Regions from separate parts of the Pseudomonas sp. LBUM1649 genome, predicted to be linked through region 1. Evidence: predicted binding sites of a transcription regulator. Region 1 holds the regulator's gene; each other region holds the start of a gene.
The links. The regulator sigma-54, encoded in region 1, starts transcription at its own class of promoters, with help from an activator protein. The targets are predictions, from matches to a motif close to ANTGGCATNNANNTTGCTNT.

Region 1 (4,119 bases):
ATTTTGCCGAAGCGCGGGCATGTAGGCCCAGCTTGTTGATGATTTCGATTTCCAGAGCAGGCATCGCGGTGTGAATCCTTTAGCTGAGGTCGCGGTGGCGAACCTGGACATTCTTCAGGGATTGCTGCAGGACCTGGCCAAGACGTTCAGTCAGGTAAACGGAGCGGTGATGGCCGCCGGTACAGCCAATGGCAATGGTGACATAGGCACGGTTGCTGGCGGCAAAGCGTGGCAGCCATTTGAGCAAGTAAGTAGAAATGTCCTGGAACATTTCCTCGACATCAGGTTGTGCCGCCAGGTAATCGGCCACCGGTTGGTCGAGCCCGGACTGCTCGCGCAGTTCCGGCTTCCAGTAAGGATTGGGCAGGCAGCGCACATCGAATACCAGGTCGGCGTCGACCGGCATGCCACGCTTGAACCCGAACGACTCCACGAGGAATGCCGTACCGGGTTCCGGCTGGTTCAGCAGGCGCAGCTTGATGGTATCGCGCAGTTGATACAAATTCAGGCTGGTGGTGTTGAGCTTGAGATCGGCAAGGTCGGCAATCGGGCCGAGCAGGGTGGTCTCGTCGTTGATCGCTTCGGCCAGTGAGCGGTTGGCATTGCTCAGCGGGTGACGCCGACGGGTTTCCGAGAAGCGTTTGAGCAGGGTTTCTTCGTCGGCATCCAGGTACAGGACATCGCACTGGATGTGGCGACTGCGCACGTCTGCCAGCAACTCGGGGAACCGCGACAGGTGACTTGGCAGGTTGCGAGCATCGATGGATACGGCAACCAGCGGTTGTGCCAGCTCGGTATGTATCAGCGCTCGCTCGGCCAGTTCGGGCAGCAACCCGGCAGGCAGGTTATCAATGCAGTAGTAGCCGTTGTCCTCGAGGACGTCGAGGGCGGTACTTTTGCCTGAGCCGGAACGACCGCTGACGATGATCAAGCGCATGATTAATGACCGTTTTGCTCGTCCAGGACAACCTGATACAAGGCTTCATTGCTCGGGGCGCTGCGCAGTTTTTCGCGCACTTCCTTGCGGTCGAGCATGCTGGCGATCTGGCGTAACAGCTCCAGGTGCGCATCGGTAGCGGCTTCCGGGACCAGTAGCACGAACAACAGGTCAACCGGTGCGCCATCGATGGCGTCGAAATCGATGGGGGCGTCCAGATGCATCAAGGCACTGATGGGCGCATCACAGCCCTTGAGACGGCAGTGGGGGATGGCAATGCCGTTACCAAAACCGGTTGAGCCGAGTTTTTCACGGGCGACCAGGCTCTCGAAGACATCCTGCATGGCCAGATCCGGCACTTCGCGATGGATGAGGTTGGCAATTTGCTCGAGGGCTTTCTTTTTACTGCCGCCCGGCACGTTCACCAGGGAACGGCCGGGGGTCAGGATGCTTTCAAGTCGGATCATGGGTTGGGAGTGTTAACGACCCGTAGCGCCCTGGAGGAGGCTCTGGGTCTTTTCCTTATGCTTTTTGAGTTGTTTATCCAGCTTGTCGGTCAGTGCGTCAATTGCCGCGTACATATCGGTATGTTCCGCGTTGGCGACCACTTCATTGCCGGGAATATGCAGCGTGGCTTCGATTTTCTGCTTCAGCTTTTCGACCGTCATCGTGACCTGCACGTTGGTGATCTTGTCGAAATGTCGCTCCAATCGTTCGAGTTTTTCGCCGATGTAGGAGCGAAGAGGTTCGGTCACTTCCAGTTGGTGTCCACTGATGTTGACTTGCATACAGCTTCTCCTTCGTTGCCAGTGCATAAAGCGGCAGATCCAGATGATCTGCCACTGGAACGCTGTGGCGTGGCCCTACATCAACCGCTTGCGTTCGCTCGAAGGCGCGATCCCCAGGGATTCGCGGTACTTGGCGACGGTGCGGCGAGCCACCTGAATGCCTTGTGCCTCCAGTAAACCAGCGATCTTGCTGTCACTCAACGGCTTTTTCTGATTTTCCGCAGCCACCAGTTTTTTGATGATCGCGCGAATCGCCGTGGACGAGCATTCTCCGCCCTCGGAGGTGCTGACGTGGCTGGAGAAAAAGTATTTCAGTTCATAGATGCCCCGAGGGGTATGCATGAATTTCTGCGTGGTCACCCGCGAAATCGTCGACTCGTGCATGCCGACCGCTTCGGCGATGTCATGCAGGACCAATGGTTTCATGGCTTCGTCGCCGTACTCCAGGAAGCCGCGCTGATGCTCGACGATCTGCGTGGCCACTTTCATCAGGGTTTCGTTACGGCTTTGCAGGCTCTTGATGAACCAGCGGGCTTCCTGCAGCTGATTGCGCATGAAGGTATTGTCGGCGCTGGTGTCGGCACGGCGAACGAAGCCTGCATACTGGGCGTTGACCCGCAGGCGAGGCACCGACTCCTGGTTGAGCTCCACCAGCCAGCGTTCGTTGTCCTTGCGCACGATCACGTCGGGAACCACGTATTCGGCTTCGGTCGATTCGATTTGCGAGCCTGGGCGCGGGTTGAGGCTCTGGACCAGTTCGATCACCTGGCGCAGTTCATCTTCCTTGAGCTTCATGCGGCGCATCAGTTGACTGTAGTCGCGGCTGCCGAGCAAGTCGATGTAGTCAGTGACCAGGCGCTTGGCTTCGGCCAGCCAAGGCGTCTTGGCGGGTAGCTGGCGCAATTGCAGCAGCAGGCATTCGCCCAGGTTGCGTGCACCGATGCCGGCGGGTTCGAATTGCTGGATGCGGTGCAGGACGGCTTCGATTTCGTCCAGTTCGATGTCCAGTTCCGGATCGAAGGCTTCGAGGATTTCCTCCAGGGTCTCGTCCAGATAACCCTGGTTGTTGATGCAATCGATCAGGGTCACGGCAATCAAGCGATCGGTGTCGGACATCGGTGCCAGGTTCAATTGCCACAGCAGGTGGCTTTGCAGGCTCTCGCCGGCCGATGTGCGGGTGGTGAAATCCCACTCGTCGTCATCGTTGCTCGGCAGGCTGCTGGCGCTGGTCTGGTAGACGTCTTCCCAGGCGGTGTCGACAGGCAGTTCGTTGGGAATGCGCTCGTTCCAGTCGCCTTCCTCGATGTTATCGACCGTCGGGGCGCTTTCCTGGTAAGAGGGTTCCTGGATCTCGGTGTTGGGTTTGTGTTCGGCGCTGTCGGCCAGAGGGTCGGAATTGTCGAAGTCGTCGCCTTCTTCCTGGCGCTCGAGCATCGGATTTGACTCCAGGGCCTCCTGGATTTCCTGTTGCAGGTCCAGGGTCGACAATTGGAGCAGGCGGATGGCCTGTTGCAGCTGCGGTGTCATCGTCAGCTGCTGGCCCATTCTCAAGACTAGCGATGGTTTCATGGCAGGGGCTTAACACCTTATTCGCCGGCGCACATGCGCCATCCACTACAGGGCGCCGGAGCGCCAAACATAAGCAAATTATATGCCCGAAACCGCGGCGTTTGCCTAGAGCGCTGTAACAATAAAAAAAGGTTGATTTTTTATTGCGGCATGCGCTCGGGCGACCCGCCGGACACCTCGACGCTTACAGACGGAATTCATGCCCCAGATACACTTCCTTCACCAGGTCGTTGGCCAGGATGGTTTCAGCGTCGCCTTCGGCGATCAGTTGGCCATCGTTGACAATGTAGGCGGTTTCACAGATATCCAGGGTTTCACGGACGTTGTGGTCGGTGATCAGCACGCCGATGCCCTTGGCCTTGAGGTGGTGGATGATCTGCTTGATGTCGCCCACCGAAATCGGGTCCACGCCGGCGAAAGGTTCGTCGAGCAGGATGAATTTCGGGTTGGTGGCCAGTGCCCGGGCGATTTCCACGCGGCGGCGTTCGCCGCCGGACAGGCTCATGCCGAGGTTGTCGCGGATGTGGCTGATGTGGAACTCCTGCAGCAGGCTTTCCAGTTCCTTGCGGCGACCGGCCTTGTCGAGTTCCTTGCGGGTCTCGAGGATGGCCATGATGTTGTCGGCCACCGACAGTTTGCGGAAGATCGACGCTTCTTGCGGCAGATAACCGATGCCCGCCTTGGCGCGACCGTGCATCGGCTGGTGGCTGACGTCGAGGTCATCGATCAGCACGCGGCCCTGATCGGCCTGTACCAGGCCGACGATCATGTAGAAGCAGGTGGTCTTGCCGGCGCCGTTGGGGCCAAGCAGGCCGACGATCTGGC
Region 2 (4,119 bases), 2.7 Mb from region 1:
GCGCCTAGGCAGCTGTAGATGCTGGCCGGGTTGGCCGCGTCCAGGGCAAAGAAATGCAGCAGCCGTTCGGCATGCAGATCGCCATGGCGTTCGAGGTAATCGTCCAGCGTGCCAGTAATCAGCAACGGCATGGCCAATTCGTGCAGGCCATTACCGCGGCCATCCTGCGGCATCAGCGACAGCGAATAACTGATGTCGAGCATCCGTGCGAGGTTTTCCGCCCGCTCCAGGTAACGCGACATCCAATACAAATCCGAGGCAGTTCTACTTAACATGTCAGGCTTCCTTCAATCCTCGACCACCCAGGTGTCCTTGGTTCCACCGCCCTGGGAGGAGTTCACCACCAGGGAGCCTTCGCGCAGGGCGACACGGGTCAAACCGCCGGGTACGACCCGGGTTTCGCGGCCAGACAATACAAACGGACGCAGGTCGATGTGGCGTGGCGCGATGCCGCTTTCGACAAAGGTCGGACAGGTCGACAGCGACAGCGTCGGCTGTGCGATGTAGGCATGGGGCTTGGCGATGATGCGCGCGCGGAAGGCTTCGATTTCCGCTGCGGTCGCCGCGGGCCCCACCAGCATTCCGTAGCCGCCGGAGCCCTGGGTTTCCTTGACCACCAGCTCTGGAAGATTGGCCAGAACGTGGGACAGTTCAGAAGGATTGCGACACTGCCAGGTGGGTACGTTTTTCAGGATCGGTTCTTCGTCCAGATAGAAACGGATCATGTCGGTGACGAACGGATAGACCGATTTGTCGTCCGCCACCCCGGTACCGATGGCGTTCGCCAACACGACATTGCCGGAACGATAGGACGACAGCAGCCCCGGCACGCCAAGCATCGAGTCGGGATTGAACGCCAGCGGGTCGAGGAACGCATCGTCGAGACGGCGGTAAATCACGTCGACGGCTTTCGGTCCGTCGGTCGTGCGCATGAACACCTTGTCGTCACGCACGAACAGATCCGCGCCCTCCACCAGCTCGACACCCATTTCCCGCGCCAGGAACGCATGCTCGAAGAACGCGCTGTTGAAGCGCCCCGGCGTCAGCACCACGACGCTCGGGTTATCGATCGGGCTTGAGCTTTTCAGGGTGTCGAGCAACAGGTTCGGATAATGGTCGATCGGGGCAATGCGCTGGGCCGCAAACAGCTCGGGGAACAGTCGCATCATCATCTTGCGGTCTTCGAGCATGTAGCTGACGCCGCTCGGTGTACGAAGATTGTCTTCGAGCACGTAGTACGTGCCGTCGCCGTCGCGCACCAGGTCGACGCCGGAAATGTGCGAATAGATATCACGGTGCAGGTCCAGACCCTGCATTGCCAGCTGGTATTGCTCGTTGGCCAGCACCTGCTCGGCCGGAATGATCCCGGCCTTGATGATGCGTTGCTCGTGGTACAGGTCGGCGAGGAACATGTTCAGCGCCTTGACCCGCTGGATGCAGCCGCGCTCGACCACCCGCCATTCACTGGCGGGGATGCTGCGAGGGATGGTGTCGAAGGGAATCAGGCGCTCTGTCCCCTGCTCATCACCGTAAAGCGTGAATGTGATCCCGGCGCGATGAAATAACAGATCGGCCTCGCGTCGCCGTTGTGCCAAAAGCTCGTCAGGCGTTTCGGCCAGCCAACGGGCAAACTCCCGATAATGCGGGCGGACCTGGCCGCCGGCATCGTACATCTCATCAAAATAGGTGCGGATCATGCCGTACTCCTTGTCACCCGGACATCCAGGCCTTCGCAAAGCCCGTGCCATCGGCAGAAACGCTTAGATTTCAATCAGTTGGATAATTACCACGCGAGTACCGCACCAATCCTGTGCGGCAAATGCCCCAACCTGACTGCCCCCGCTTCATTGCAAGGCGTTGTTGTCGCCCATCACCAGCATAGACTGTAGGCGCCGGCTTGCTGGCTATGGGATCGGCCCTGTTCAATTTTCCCTGGGCAAAAAAGCTTGGGCAAAAACGAAAACGGCCAACCCGAAGGTCAGCCGCTATTGCAGGTTGTCACTGTTCATAAGTTTATGCGAGTCGCCCTCGTACCTCCTGTTTCACACCCCAGCCTTCAATGATGCCGCCCAGAGGCTCAACCACTGCCTCGAAACCCTGTTCGAAATCGCCAATGTCGTCATAGGTGGCATACATGACTTTGCACAACTCCAGCGCCCAGGCGCCATCGTCGCGCACACTGACTTGCGCATCCAGGGATTCACCACGGTGGAAATGACCTGCCGCCCTGCGTGCCCGCTCCTCGTCCGGGAAAATGGCGTAGAACTCGATGGGATGGAACCGGGAAAAGTCGAAACCACCTTCTTTCATGCGGCGCAGTACACTGCTGCTGATGTCTTCTTGATAGGCTGTGCTCATGAAACGTCCTCCTCAAACTGATGGATAGACTTTCCGTACTCCCTACGTGCGCAACCCGATGGTGCGCACGAATCGACAACCGATTTGCCGATGGGAAACAAGCATGGAGCTGACAAGACCAGACCTTAGCGATCCATTCGCTGATCTCGATTGCAGAGTAGCCCCAAGATAGAGCCGCTGCCAAGGCCTGATTTTGCTGTCGTCGATGACAAGAAGAGGTTCAGACGGGGGTAATGCTGCGGATTTCAATACTGTTCTGGGTTTTCAGGCTTTTGACGCCTGCGTCAGTGGTGCGCCCCTCCAGATCGTTCAGATCCAGTTCGGCGGCCACGGGAAGGAACCGTTCCTTGATCAGTCTGGCGGCTTGCTCGTGATCCGGGCACTCCTCGCACTCGAAGACTTCGTCGATCACTTCACCATGATCATCCACGAAAGTGACTTTCCACTTTTGCATCGGTGCCTCCTCGATAAAACCCATGGATGGGCTTACACCTATCTCGACCCTGAACACTGGGCAAATGTTCCGGCGAATCAACAATAGCAGGCATCCAAAAAGACCGCCTTACGCCCCGTACAGACGGTGTTCCTCTGTCAGATGCGCACATTCCCCCGGGGACCGGCAATGGCCCAGATAATCAGGCCCAGAACCGGCAGCAACAGGATCAACAGCACCCAGAAGATTTTCATCCCGGTTTCGGCACCGCTTTTCAACACGTTGATGATTGCCCAGATGTCCAGGGCAAGAATGATCAGGCCAACCAGGCTGTTGAACGTGGAACCCATGATGACGCTCCCTAAGAGTGATATGCCCTCTTAGGATAGCCGGCCCTGACCAGGGTTCCTTTTTTTTGACAGCTTTACCGGTTCAGACGTGGATCGCCACTTTCAAGGCTTCCAGCGACGGAGCGGCGGCGATTCCAACTTTGGCGCACAGCTCGAGTACCCGCGGAACAGCATTGCCGTAGACCAGTACCACTTGCAGTTCATCGTCCAGCAACTGGCTGAAGTTCATCAGCGTGTAACCGCCGTTTTCCTTATTCAGGCTGCTCATCTGCACCTGGATGCGGTTCAGCGCGGTCAGGGCTTCGGTCTTGGCCAGTTGCTTGGGCTTGAGATTGAACGCCACCCCCGGGCCGAACGAGGCAACGATCTGGGCGAACAGGTCCACATAGGTGTCGGCCTGGAACAGCACTGTCTCGGGCAGGCTGCCAACGACCACCCACTCACCCAGCGGGATCGGGAAGCTGTCGTCGTAGTTGATGTCCGGGTTGGCGCTCAGGAAAGCCGCTGGATCAGCGTAAGCCTGGGCCGCTTCGTCAGCGACTTTCTCGATTTCGTCATCGCCCATGCACCCGGAGCTGATGTTACTGATGAGTTCGATGAGTGCGGCTTTCATGGGGGCGGATCCTGTAGCAAGAAAATTTTTGAGGGCGCGCAGGATAGCGCATTACGCTCTGCGATGGCGGCGGGCAAGCAAGGCTCGCGATGTTGACCTGCATCAAGCGTTCGACCAACGAATAGCGGCACAATAATGGCACCTTGCCAAAACTGTTTCCGCTATCAGAGAAGACCTCCATGGGTGCCTGGCTTAGCAACATCTCACTGAAGTACAAATTCTGGGCGGTGAATGCCGTCGCCTTCGTCACCACGCTACTGCTGGTGTTTTATGCCCTGCAACTCGAACAACAAGCGCGCAGCCATGCCGCCCAGGTATCGGCCCAGGCTCAGGCGCGATTGCTCGCGGCCTGGCCTGCCGGGCAG
Region 3 (4,119 bases), 2.7 Mb from region 1:
TACTTAGTGCCATAGCACATTAACAGTTACGTCCTTATGACAAAACGATCATTCCCTCGATGTGACGCATTGGTTAGAACTCAATACAGGTTGGCGGCGCAATGACGCCAACACCTTGGCTCGTCACGCCGGCAACGAGCCCCCAACGGCAGAGTTTTTCTGCCAGACCTCGATTGAGGTCAACGCGATAAATACAGTCAACAAGTGAGGGCAACACCCTATGAGAAGACTTAAGCGTGATCCGTTGGAAAGAGCATTTTTGCGCGGATATCAATATGGCGTTGGTGGCAAATCCCGTGAGCTTTGCCCATTTACTCTACCGTCGGTACGCCAAGCCTGGATTAACGGCTGGCGCGAAGGACGCGGCGACAATTGGGACGGTATGACCGGCACTGCGGGAATCCACAGACTCAACGAACTTCACGCCGTCGGCTAACACGGGGCACACACTCCGACACACAATCTGATCATGTAGCGAATTAACCACGCACGTCCCATCCGGACGGCGGGCTACGGCCCAGGGGCTCCTTTGAAGGGGCCCTTTTTTATGCCTTGAAAACACTAACGCTGAGGCACCTTGTGGCGAGGGGATTTATCCCCGTTGGGTCGCGAAGCGGCCCCCTGCTTTCTTCAGTCAAACCTCGCAAGCAGGTTTTGCGACGGCTTCGCCGCCGAACGGGGATGAATCCCCTCGCCACAGATGAATCCCTTCGCCACAAAAGCCCTCGCCATCGTATTAGCGCAGGGCAGCGATGGCATCCACAGATTCACGAATCAGGGCCGGGCCCTTGTAGATAAAGCCCGAGTAGATCTGCACCAGGCTCGCACCCGCGTTGATTTTCTCCGCCGCGTGCCGGCCTTCGGTGATGCCGCCCGCCGCGATGATCGGCAAGCGACCGCCCAGTTCCGAAGCCAGCACCTTCACGGTGTGCGTGCTCTTGTCACGCACCGGTGCGCCGGACAGACCGCCCGCCTCGTCACCATGTTCCATGCCTTCAACACCCACGCGACTCAAGGTGGTGTTGGTGGCGATGACCGCGTCCATCCCGGTTTCGATCAACGCCTGTGCGACCTGCGCGGTTTCTTCGTCGGTCATGTCCGGCGCGATCTTGATCGCCAGCGGCACGTGCCTGCCGTGACGCAGCGCCAGTTCTGCCCGACGCGTGGCGAGGTCAGCCAGCAGCTGCTTGAGCGAGTCACCGAATTGCAGGCTGCGCAGGCCCGGGGTATTGGGCGAGCTGACGTTGACCGTCACATAGCTGGCGTGGGCGTAGACCTTGTCCAGGCAGATCAGGTAGTCGTCCACCGCGCGCTCGACCGGGGTGTCGAAGTTCTTGCCGATATTGATGCCCAGCACGCCCTTGTACTTGGCGGCCGCAACGCGGGCCAGCAGGTGATCGACGCCAAGGTTGTTGAAGCCCATGCGGTTGATGATCGCCTCGGCCTCCGGCAGCCGGAACAACCGGGGTTTCGGATTGCCCGGTTGCGCACGCGGGGTGATGGTGCCGATTTCGACAAAACCAAAACCCAGTTGCGCAAAGCCATCGATGGCCGCGCCATTCTTGTCCAGGCCGGCGGCCAGGCCCACCGGGTTCGGGAAGTCCAGGCCCATGACATTCACCGGCAGTTTTGCCGGAGACTTGCACAGCAAACCGTTGAGCCCCAGACGCCCGCCCGCGCCGATCAGGTCCAGGGACAGATCGTGGGAGGTTTCCGGGGAAAGTTTGAACAACAGTTGACGGGCCAGGGTGTACATGGGCGGGGTTGACTCGATTGGCGGCGAAATGAGGCGGCGATTATACCCGCGCATCGGGGTCGCAAGCGAGGCGCGCGACAAAATCATAGGGCGATGGCATATGCCTTGCACCAGCACAGGCATCAGCACGCAGGCCAACGGCGGAATGCGTGCCAGGACAATGGCGTCGTCAGCCGGCCCAGCTCATACGGGGTCCGGGACGACGTTTTTTTTGGAAGGTGCGAAATCGATGAACGAACCCTCAACCGGCCCCTTGGCCTGGGTAAATGGCAGCGATGCCCCGGAAAAGACCGAAATCAACCTCGGCTTCATGGCCTTGAGCGACTGCGCTTCGGTGGTGGTGGCCGCGACCCAGGGCTTCGCCCAGCCCTACGGGCTGACCTTGAACCTCAAGCGCCAGTCGTCCTGGGCCAACCTGCGGGACAAACTGGTCAGCGGCGAACTCGACGCCGCCCACAGCCTCTACGGCTTGATCTACGCCGTGCATCTGGGCATCGGTGGTGTCGCCCCCACCGACATGGCGGTGCTCATGAGCCTGAACCAGAACGGCCAGAGCATCAATCTCTCCCACGGCTTGCAGGCCGTCGGCGTGACCAGTCCTGAAGCACTGGACCGTCACGTGCACCAAACTCGCCCAAAACTGACCTTCGCCCAGACCTTTCCCACCGGCACCCATGCCATGTGGTTGTACTACTGGCTGGCGAGCCAGGGCATTCATCCGCTGCACGATGTCGACAGCGTGGTGGTGCCGCCACCGCAGATGGTTGCGCACCTGCAAGCCGGGCGTATCGACGGTTTCTGCGTCGGCGAGCCCTGGGCCGACAGCGCGGTGAAGCAGCACCTCGGCTTTACCATGTCCACGTCCCAGGCCATCTGGCCGGACCATCCGGAAAAAGTCCTCGGCTGTACTCGCGCCTTCGTCGAGCAATACCCCAACACCGCCCGTGCGCTGGTGATGGCGATCCTCGAAGCCAGCCGCTTCATCGACGACAGCACCGAGAATCGCCGCAGTACCGCGCAATTGCTCAGCGCACCGCAGTACCTCGATGCGCCGCTGCCGTGCATCGAACCGCGGCTGCTGGGTGACTATGCCGACGGCCTCGGCAACGAATGGCAAGACCCGCACGCGCTGCGCTTCCATGGAGAGGGGGCGGTCAACCTGCCCTACCTGTCCGATGGCATGTGGTTCATGACCCAGTTCCGTCGCTGGGGCCTGTTGCGCGACGACCCCGATTACCTCGCCGTTGCCCGCCAGGTGCAACAACTAGACTTATACCGTGAAGCCGCCGGCGCCGTCGGTATCGCCGCCCCAGGCAATGAGATGCGCAGCAGCCAGTTGATCGACGGCAAGGTCTGGGACGGTTCGGACCCGGCCGGTTACGCCCGCAGCTTCAAGTTGCACGCCATGAGCGACAGCTCGCCACTTCTCGCCAGCCGCTGACAGGAGACTGCAGACATGTTGCGTATCCTGCTGATCAACGACACCGCGAAAAAAGTCGGCCGCTTGAAAGCCGCCCTGACCGAGGCCGGTTTCGAGGTCATCGACGAATCCGGGCTGACCATCGACCTGCCCGAGCGCGTCGAAACGGTGCGCCCGGACGTGATCCTGATCGATACCGAGTCACCGAGCCGCGATGTCATGGAGCAAGTGGTACTGGTCAGCCGCGACCAGCCACGGCCAATTGTGATGTTTACCGACGAACACGACCCCGATGTGATGCGCCAGGCGATCAAGTCCGGGGTCAGTGCCTACATCGTCGAAGGCATTCACGCACAGCGCCTGCAACCGATTCTCGACGTGGCCATGGCGCGCTTCGAAAGCGACCAGGCCCTGCGCGCCCAACTGCACGCCCGTGACCAGCAATTGGCCGAGCGCAAGCGCATCGAATTGGCCAAAGGACTGCTGATGAAGATGAAGGACTGCAACGAAGAAGAGGCCTACACCCTGATGCGTCGCCAGGCGATGAGCCGCCAGCAGAAGCTGATCCAGGTGGCGGAACAGATTATTGCCATGAGTGAGTTGCTCGGCTGAACCCCTATAGCGCCTGAAAGGACGCCATCGCGAGCAAGCTTTGCTCCTACAAGGTTGAACTGACCCCCAAATGTTGGACGGTCTTTGTCGCTAGCCAGCGGATCGTGTTCTGTATTCCACAGGGCTCAGTCCGCCGAGCTTCGATTTGATTCGGTCATGGTTGTAGTAACGGATGTACTTGTCCAGGCCCGTTTGCAGTTCTTCTATGCTTTCAAAACGGTTGAGGTAGAAAAACTCCGACTTCAGTGTTCCGAAAAAGCTCTCTATCACCGCATTGTCCAAGCAGTTCCCCTTTCTCGACATGCTTTGCTTTATGCCTCGATCCTTCAGG

Region 2: ACA058_RS22560 (circularly permuted type 2 ATP-grasp protein) is a predicted target of sigma-54. The motif match lies at 1,730-1,749, and genes of this name have one in related genera.
Region 3: ACA058_RS22245 (CmpA/NrtA family ABC transporter substrate-binding protein) is a predicted target of sigma-54. The motif match lies at 1,849-1,868, and genes of this name have one in related genera.

The regions. Positions count from the first base shown of each region.
Region 1 covers NZ_CP166807.1:889,552-893,670, forward strand. Annotated here, with positions in the region: gene ACA058_RS03915 (HPr family phosphocarrier protein) at 1-64, opposite strand, end outside; gene rapZ (RNase adapter RapZ) at 80-937, opposite strand; gene ptsN (PTS IIA-like nitrogen regulatory protein PtsN) at 940-1,404, opposite strand; gene hpf (ribosome hibernation-promoting factor, HPF/YfiA family) at 1,417-1,725, opposite strand; gene ACA058_RS03935 (RNA polymerase factor sigma-54) at 1,801-3,294, opposite strand; gene lptB (LPS export ABC transporter ATP-binding protein) at 3,479-4,119, opposite strand, start outside.
Region 2 covers NZ_CP166807.1:4,893,660-4,897,778, forward strand. Annotated here, with positions in the region: gene ACA058_RS22555 (alpha-E domain-containing protein) at 1-275, opposite strand, end outside; gene ACA058_RS22560 (circularly permuted type 2 ATP-grasp protein) at 288-1,697, opposite strand; gene ACA058_RS22565 (ribonuclease E inhibitor RraB) at 2,014-2,358, opposite strand; gene ACA058_RS22570 (hypothetical protein) at 2,579-2,812, opposite strand; gene ACA058_RS22575 (PLDc N-terminal domain-containing protein) at 2,950-3,141, opposite strand; gene ACA058_RS22580 (hypothetical protein) at 3,224-3,754, opposite strand; gene ACA058_RS22585 (methyl-accepting chemotaxis protein) at 3,934-4,119, shown strand, end outside.
Region 3 covers NZ_CP166807.1:4,828,259-4,832,377, forward strand. Annotated here, with positions in the region: gene rmf (ribosome modulation factor) at 221-436, shown strand; gene ACA058_RS22240 (quinone-dependent dihydroorotate dehydrogenase) at 737-1,756, opposite strand; gene ACA058_RS22245 (CmpA/NrtA family ABC transporter substrate-binding protein) at 1,986-3,197, shown strand; gene ACA058_RS22250 (ANTAR domain-containing response regulator) at 3,213-3,788, shown strand; partial or broken gene ACA058_RS22255 (transposase) at 3,879-4,119, opposite strand, start outside.